DNA from 2 places in the Gilliamella sp. Nev6-6 genome. Region 1 is predicted to be linked to the other one. Evidence: riboswitches for the same ligand, from Rfam matches in the RefSeq annotation. Region 1 holds a riboswitch; the other holds the start of a gene.
The links. Region 1 has a riboswitch for thiamine pyrophosphate ahead of thiB (thiamine ABC transporter substrate binding subunit). Riboswitches for the same ligand answer to the same signal wherever they lie in the genome.
Positions count from the first base shown of each region.

Region 2: another riboswitch for thiamine pyrophosphate. It lies ahead of thiM (hydroxyethylthiazole kinase); the one in region 1 lies ahead of thiB (thiamine ABC transporter substrate binding subunit).

Region 1 covers NZ_LZHP01000072.1:7-4,546, forward strand. The annotation lists gene thiQ (thiamine ABC transporter ATP-binding protein ThiQ) at 51-755, opposite strand; gene thiP (thiamine/thiamine pyrophosphate ABC transporter permease) at 733-2,322, opposite strand; gene thiB (thiamine ABC transporter substrate binding subunit) at 2,337-3,341, opposite strand; TPP riboswitch at 3,382-3,492, opposite strand; gene A9G42_RS08975 (hypothetical protein) at 4,047-4,517, opposite strand.
Region 2 covers NZ_LZHP01000088.1:44,082-48,621, reverse strand. The annotation lists gene A9G42_RS10155 (STY0301 family protein) at 1-264, shown strand, start outside; gene thiD (bifunctional hydroxymethylpyrimidine kinase/phosphomethylpyrimidine kinase) at 337-1,131, opposite strand; gene thiE (thiamine phosphate synthase) at 1,143-1,784, opposite strand; gene thiM (hydroxyethylthiazole kinase) at 1,793-2,581, opposite strand; TPP riboswitch at 2,638-2,739, opposite strand; gene trkA (Trk system potassium transporter TrkA) at 2,779-4,140, opposite strand; gene trpS (tryptophan--tRNA ligase) at 4,249-4,540, opposite strand, start outside.

The DNA of each region.
Region 1 (4,540 bases):
GAATAATAAAATAGGCAGGTAAAAGTGTTATTTCCAAGCTTCAACCCTTTTTAAGAATAATTAAAACCCAACATTTTTGCAATTTCGTTATGTTTAGATTGTGCAAGCTGTGTTGGTAAATCGTTAAAAACAATGTTGCCATTATCAACCACCAAACAACGTGAAAAATAATTAAGTGAATCATCAAGATAGTGTGATACCATCATTAAAGTTAAATTGAAATCATCACAAATTTGATCGACTAACGCCAACATTTCAAAACGCAGAGCTTGATCGAGCGCTGAAAATGGTTCATCTAACAATAAAACAGGGCGATGCTGAATTAAACAACGCGCTAATGCCACACGTTGCCGTTGCCCGCCTGAAAGCTGATTAGGATAACGATTGTTAAAACCTGCTAAACTAACCTTAACTAGTATATCTTCTATTGTTTGCCGTTCAGATGCATTCAGTTTTAAACAAGGTTTTATACCTAAACCAATATTTTGCTCAACGGTTAAATGGTTAAATAAATTGTTACGTTGAAATAAAATCGAAACGGGGCGTTTGCCTGGCAAGGTGCGAGTCATATTTTGATGATTAAGTAAAATTTGCCCCGAGTTTGGTAAAACAAATCCAGCAATCAAATTTAACAAGGTACTTTTACCAGCACCACTGCGTCCAATAATGACGACTTTTTCTTTTGCTGCAATTTTGATATTAAAATGCATTTTAAAATTATCGTAATGATAATTAATTTGATTTAGTTCGATCATAATCCATCACAACCAATAAACTAAAAGATAATATTAACAATAATGCGGCCGTTACGGCACTTTCTTTATAATGATAACTTGATATTTGTTCATACAAATAATACGGTAATGTGGTCACTGATTTCCCACCAAATAAAGCAATAATACCAAAATCACCCAATGATAATATTGCAGACAGAGCAAAACTCTGGATAATTAATCTTTTTAGTGCTTTATATTCAATCAAATAAAAGTGAAAAAAGCCATTAATATTAAGTGATTGACTTAATTGCCAATAACGCGATACAACATCAAACATAGGTACAGCAAGATTTTTCAATATAAAAGGCAATGCCATTAAACCATTACATAGCATAATTAAAAGGCAAACAACGATAAAACTATGCGCAAAGGGAAATAATAATAAAAATAGACCTGATGAAAATACCATGCTTGGAATAATTAAAATTAGCGATCCAACTAACATTAATTGGTTGCTCCACTGTATTTTGTGATTAATTAACAAACGGCTATTAGTATAAAGTAATAACAATGCTAGCAACATGGCAATAGTAGCTGAGCCAAAAGCAATTAATAATGAAAACATAACTGCCTGTTGAAAAGATGCAGTTAAAAATGACCATTGAAAAAAATATCCCCCTTCAATGAGTAGGGTCATAATCGGTAGCAAAATAAATAACCCACCAATAACAATAATAATCATACATAAAAAGGCTAAATGATTTGAAACAGGCAAACGGTAACTTTGCCTAACATAGCATGTATTAGGTTTTTGATGGTGGCTATTGTTATGAGTAAATTTTTGCATCAAGCAAATAAAACAAACACAACAAATAAACTGTAAACAAGCTAAAAGCACAGCCTGAGCTAAATCTAAATCACGAATAGATTGATAAATGGCGACTTCAAATGTTGTATATTTTGGTCCACCTCCTAGCGCTAATACAATAGCAAAGCTAGAAAAACACAGCATAAAAATAAGCGCAGCCATCGGGAACAGTTGCCGACGCAGTAATGGCCACTCAATCAATTTAAAGTAAGTAAAACTTGAAAAGTTTAATTGTGCAGCTAGCTGTTTGTGTTCAACTGGTGCACTATTTAACGTTCGATAGAATAGACAGCAAGCATACGGAAAATTTAAAAATACATGTGCAAGTAAAATGCCTGTTAACCCATAAATCGAAGTCATAAAAGGCACCCCAAAATAACCGAAAACAGTCGCTAATAAGCCCTGTTTACCATAAACCGACAACAACCCAGTGACTACAACAAGTGTCGGTAAAATAAAGGTAATTGGCATAATGCGCAATAATAATCTTTTACCTAAAAAATCAATCATCGACAAAGCTTTAGCCATGATAATTGCCAATAATACAGATAATAAAGTCGATAATGTTGCTTGAAATAAAGTTATCCAAATAACATGTAATAAATACTCATCAAAATAGACGACTAAATTATTAAATTTAATCGCAGTCAAACAAAGCGCAAAGAGTGCTGCGCCTAATATCATTAAGATCAGGCTAGCAGCGCTAATTCCTGGGAGTAATATTCTTAACTTCAACATTAGGTAAAATAAAACTACTTGCTAATGGCAGACTGCCATTCTCGTACCCACGTTTTTTGATTATGTTCAACTTGCTTTGCATCAAACTCAAGCGCTTTATTTATAGGCTTAACTTGCTTAAAAGCTTCAGGTAACGATGTATTAATAATAGGGTACATGGTATTTTTCTCAGCAAATTGACGTTGCACATCGGGGGTCAATAAATATTGCAAAAAAGCCCGTGCTAATTCGGGTTGCTGGCTATATTTAGTAATACCAGCAACTTCAACTTGACGATAATGCCCTTCATCAAAAATAGCCGCAGCATAACGATGATCATTATCATTCATAATATGAGCAACAGGTGAAGTACTATAGCTAAGCACAAAATCAGCTTCACCCTTTAAAAATAGCCCATAAGCTTCACTCCAGCCCTTAGTTACTGTCACGGTGTTTTTAGCTATTTTTTGCCATGCTGATGAGGCATCATCACCATAAATATTCTTTATCCAAAATAATAAACCTAACCCCGGAGTGCTGGTTCTAGGATCTTGATAGATAATCTTCCAGTTGGCTTTATTATCAACTAATTCATGCATAGAGCGTGGTGGATTGCTGATTTTTTGTTGATTATAAATAAAAGCAAAATAGCCAAAATCATAAGGCACAAAATCATCATCCCACCAGTTGGTATTTAAATTATCGGGTTTATTGATTTGGTGAGGAATAACAATATTGGCTTGTTTAGCTTGTTCTAAAAGATTATTGTCTAATCCCAAAACAACATCGGCATTGGTCTTATCGCCCTCAAGACGCATTCGATTTAAAATCGATACGCCATCGCCTAATGTAACAATCTCAACTTCGCAACCACACTGCGCTTCAAATCCCTTTTCAATTTCCCGCCCTGGCCCCCACTCAGAAATAAAAGAGTTGTAGCTATACACAATCAAGGTAGGTTTTATGTTGGTAGCATTTGCAATATTTGCCATAAAAAGTGCAGATAATACCAAAGATAATAACAATTTTTTACAAAACATTTTGCCTCCAAAATAGCAAATAAAAGACAAAAGGTTTGAGTAGGTATAATAACTCAAATCCCTCCGCTGGCATGATCCAGTTCAGGTTCGACGGGTTATGCTAATCTAACGCTAACATTCTCAGCCCCACTGGGCACCCCGTTGAGAACATTGACTAGTGTAGTGTTTAGGATTATGTTTGTAAACAACCAAACAAATAAAGCGTTGTGAACGAAACAACGAGAAATTAAAACAATCATTGATTTTATTGTTTTTTTTTTATGATTTTGCTTTAAAGCAAAAAAGACACCTATTACGCTGAATGCTCGAAAACGAAACGATATCAATTTTTCATCAGCTTATCCATAACGTAACAAACTACGGTGGTGTTAACACTTTCTAACTCTGAATAAATAATAATAACCTTTGGCTTTTATAAAATGTGAATGTGCTATCAATAAAAAAATAGTCAGAAAATGGATTGATTTTATTGATGTTTTTCTGATTGTTTTTGGGGAAATGCTTAATAAAGCACAACAGCTAACTGCTTCATTAAATAATACTTTTACGCCAGCATTAAAAACATATGCTGGCTGTACAAACGCACTTAACGTTAGCTCGCCTGGCGACTTAGACTAACTAACGTTGAGCATTATACGTTAACAGCTTTACCTTTGATTTATGTCAAGTTGCATATCCTTTTATACAAGAATTAAGAAGTCAGTATTAAGGGTGAACGCAAATACCTCTGTTGATAAAACTATTTGGATCATAATGAACGTTACCTCTGCTTTCCAAAGCTACCAAAAAACCTTTATCGCTACTAAAGACAGTAGCATGGCATGAAAAATTTCTGTAGCCGCAAAGCGGAGTAATAAGCGAACCCCACTCCGATAACAAGCCGGAACCAACATAATATAATGCCGTATCAGGAAAGTTATCTCGACGATAATTTAGTGGTGGGCGAAAGGCGCCATCTATGTCGTTTAAACAAGGGAAGTCGATGCGGCCTCTGTCATCTTTTCTTCCACACTTCACATTGGTCAACTCTTTTACTCTTGGCATACGATAACCTATCGCACTACACCATGCTGTTTGCTCTGATTGACTACCTTTTTTATCACCGCGATAGGCAAACCAGTGCTTCAACACAAAACCATATCTTACAACCTCTTCATTATGTCTATTTCTACCCACTAATTCAAATGTTTGTGGTAAAC
Region 2 (4,540 bases), on a different contig from region 1:
CACGGTAAGCCTTCTAGAAAGGTCAGTTTAAAACCAGCAAAAGGATGGGTTGAAGGTAAGAAACATGAGTTAATATGGGAAGTCGATTTTAAAGCAGATGTTGAACCTTATTATGTTAGTTGCTCTTATAATGGAAGTAGAATTGAGCTAATAAAAAGAATTGATTTATCAATGAAAAGTTGTTGGGCTGATTATTTTGAAGATGGACAAGGAAAAAAAGGAACACTTACCTGTAGCACAAGTGAAGCAAAAGATTTGCATTAGTTGAAATATGGGATTTGTTGTTATATATAATAGCTGACAACTTAAATCCCATTTAGACTATTTATTGTGCGATCACCACCAGCGGTAAAAATGGTGTGTTGGACCAATTCCGTTACCAATATTTAAATTATCAGCATGGCTAATGGCTCCTTGCAAATAATTTTTAGCCTGCATTACGGCTTCTGCTAAATTATATTTGGGTAACAATGCGGTAATTGCTGCAGATAGTGTGCAACCTGTGCCGTGAGTATTTTTAGTTTGAATTCGTGGAGAAGTTATTCTTATTACATTATCTTGGGTTATCAAATAATCAGGGCTTTGACTACCTGACAAATGCCCGCCTTTCATTAAAACCGCCTTGCAACCCAATTTGAGTAATTCATCCCCTTGCTTTTGCATATCATCTTCGTTTTTGGCCTCACCACAATCAAGTAGTGCTGCTGCTTCAGGAATATTAGGGGTAACAATGGTTGCTAAGGGTAATAATAACTCACGAATAGCAGTTATGGCATCAGATTTGAGCAGGGGATGTCCTCCTTTAGCTATCATTACAGTATCTAAGACGATAGCAGGAATAGCATTTGTGCTAAGAAGATGGTGAACTGCTATGACTATCTCTTTATTCATTAGCATTCCCATTTTTACACTATTAATTTGAATATCTTGATATAGCGTATTGAATTGAGCTGCAACAAATTCAGGGGTAATGGCTAATACCGCATCAACCCCTTGTGTGCTTTGTGCTGTTAATGCAGTGATAACTGACATACCATAAGCACCGAGTGCCGAAAAAGTTTTTAAATCGGCTTGAATTCCTGCGCCACCGCTGGGATCTGAACCAGCAATGGTTAATGCAATTGTTGTCATAATTGTATGCCCTATTTAGCCTTCTTGATTTGCGTAATGAGTGATAACGTCGCTTGCTCAATATCTTGTTTACCACAAATAGCTGAAACCACAGCAACGCCTTCGATGCCTGTTTGAATAACGTTAGTCACATTACTTTCATCAATACCGCCAATGGCTACAGCAGGACATTGCTTCAGTTCTATTAGTTCGACTAATAGTTCGGTTCCCAGTGCTACTGCTGCATCTTTTTTCGTTGCGGTTGGAAAGATAGGACCAATACCAATATAATCGACCTTATGCCATGGAACGCTATCAAGTTGACGTCGATTAGCGATCGAAAACCCTAACCATTTATCTCTACCAATTAATTGACGAGTAACATCAACAGGAAGATCACTTTGTCCAATATGTACACCATCGGCGTCAACCGCTAAAGCAATATCGACATGATCATTAATAAACAGTGGTACGGGTGTTTCATTCAGCGCTTCTTTCAATGCTAATGCGGCATAATACCAATCTTTACCGCTAAACTTATGTTCAGATCTTAACTGTACTGCAGTTGCCCCATTAGAAACAGCAATTTTTGTGGTATTTACCATGCCACTAATACCACCACATAATAATGGATCAAGGACTAAATAAAGCGTTAAATCTAATTGCTTTTTCATCTTGTTCCTTATTGATGCAATGAATTAAACAGAGATAGTTGATCTAGTAGTGATACCGCAAAGGTACCTAATCCTTGCTGTTTATTGGCACGTTGACCTGCTTTTTTCATCATAAAACAAGCTGAGGCGGTAGCTGATAAAGGATCTGGTGAATTGGCAATAAAAGCAGCTACCATAGCAGATAGTGCACAGCCTGTTCCTGTTACTTTTGTTAAAGCAATATCCCCACCAGTAATGCTATATAAGATGTTGCCGTTAGTGATATAATCAATATCCCCCGTCATTGCAACAATCGTTTGATATTTTTGTGCAAGTGCTTTGGCTGCATGTACAGCAGATGTCGTTGAGTTTTGACCATCAGGTCCTTTCGATGATCCATTTTCACCATTTAGTACTAATATTTCTGATGCATTACCGCGTATGACTGTTGGTTTTAATGATAGTAATTGACGTACAATTTCAGTTCGATAATCAAGCGCCCCCCCCACAGCGACAGGATCAAGTACCCATGGAGTTTGTGTTTGCAAAGCTTGGGTTGTTGCTAATAACATACTTTTGGCTGTGCTACTGTTAATGGTGCCAATATTAATCAATAAACTATCCGCAATGGCGACAAATGATTCCACCTCTTGCTTGGCAATAATCATTGCTGGTGATGCGCCAATAGCGAGTAACACATTTGCGGTAAAATTTTGCACGACATCATTTGTAATACAATGCACTAATGGGTTTTGTTGTTTTACATGGTGGATAAAAGGCGTTGCTTGTACTAATTGAAATGGCTTATTGTCTAACATATTTATTCCCTGTTATTTTAGAACTAAAATATTGGGAAGAATTTGCCAAATTAAAGCTAAGACGGCTTAGACTTCCCTACGCTGGCATGATCCAGATCAGGTTCAACGGGTAAAATCTCAGTTTTTTGTCAAAACAAAAAACACCCCGAGTCAAAATTTACTCATTCATTATGAACTGACTATCAGTTTTTAACAAGCTATTGTAATAACTTTTCAATATCTGTTATTGCCTTTCTATCTGGCAAAAAGATGATTAGATGATCATTATCTTCTATCATCAAATCAGTATTAATAATAATCACATCTTCACCACGAACAACAGCTCCAATTGTTGCGCCTGAAGGTAGTTTTAAGCCATTAATATTTTTACCCACCAGTCTTGATGTATCATTATTGCCTTTGGCAACCACTTCGACAATTTCAGATTCACCTTGCCTTAGCGAAACGACTTTAACCATACCAGTTTGTCTTACATGACTTAATAGTTCTGAAATGGTGGCATGTTGTGGCGATATTGCGATATCAATCACACTATCATTAATCAATTCAAGGTAGGCTTGGCGTTGAATTAGTACGATCACTTTTTTTGCGCCCATTCTTTTGGCAAGCATAGATGACATGATATTGGATTCATCGTCACCAGTGACTGCAATAAAAAGATCGGTAAGTTCGACTTGCTCTTGTGAAAGTAATTCTTGATCGGATGACTCACCATGCAACACTGTGGTATTAACCAGTTGCTCGGCAATGAGTTCGGCTCGCTCAGCATTGCGTTCAATTAACTTGACTTGGTAATCATTTTCCAAACGCTTTGCTAAAGTGACAGCAACACTACCACCACCACTAATAATGATTCGCTTATAAGGTTTTTCTAATCGTTGTAGTTCACTGGTTACAGCTTTGATATTAACTGGTGGCGTAATAAAATACACCATATCTCCCGCTTCAACCAAGGTTGAGCCAAGCGGACGAATAAAGCGGTTTTTACGATAAATAGCAACCACTCGCGCTTCAACATGAGGTAAATGTTCTTTGAGCTCGGATAATTCACTGCCAACTAAAGCACCGCCATAATAAGCCGTTACCGCCACTAGACACACTCGGTTATCATAAAAAGAAGCAAATTGCAATGAGCCAGGGTATTGAACTAATTGACTTATATGATTAGTGATAAGATTTTCTGGGGCAATAATATGATCGATATTAATACAGTCTTTATTGAAAAAAGGATAATTTTCATCATTATATTCAGGCGCTCTAATGCGAGCCACTTTTTGTGGAATACTAAATAAGACATGACCAATTTGGCAGGCCATCATATTGACTTCATCAGAGTTAGTTACAGCAACAAGCATATCGGCCGATTCAGCGCCAGCACTTTCTAATACCTGAGGATAGGATGATTTTCCACAAATTACCTGTAAATCAAAACGCTCTTGTAGCGATTGCAATCTATCATGATCTTCATCCACCACAGTAACATCATTTTGTTTTTCGGTAACAAGATATTCCGCAAGTGCACTACCTGTTTGTCCTGCACCAAGAATAATAATCTTCATAACTAGCCTATATATTTAGATGGCTTTAACCATTATCCATTTACTTAGTATATTAAAGCCATTGCATATCATTCATTTTTTAGTCGCAATCTGTTATTGATTTTGCAATTATACAAACCCGATTGCATCATAGACTTTTTTCAACGTTGGCTCGGCTTTTGAACGTGCTTTCTCAGCCCCATCTTGCATGATTGAAAATAGATAATGCTCATCGTCACGATACTCACGATATTTAGCTTGCAAGGTAGTTAGCATGTCAATGACTTGCGTTGCAACTTCTGTTTTGAGGTGACCATACATTTTACCTTCAAACTCTTTTTCAAGCTCGGCAATAGGTTTACCTGTCACACCAGTTAAAATATCAAGTAGATTTGAAACACCAGCTTTATTTTTAAGATCA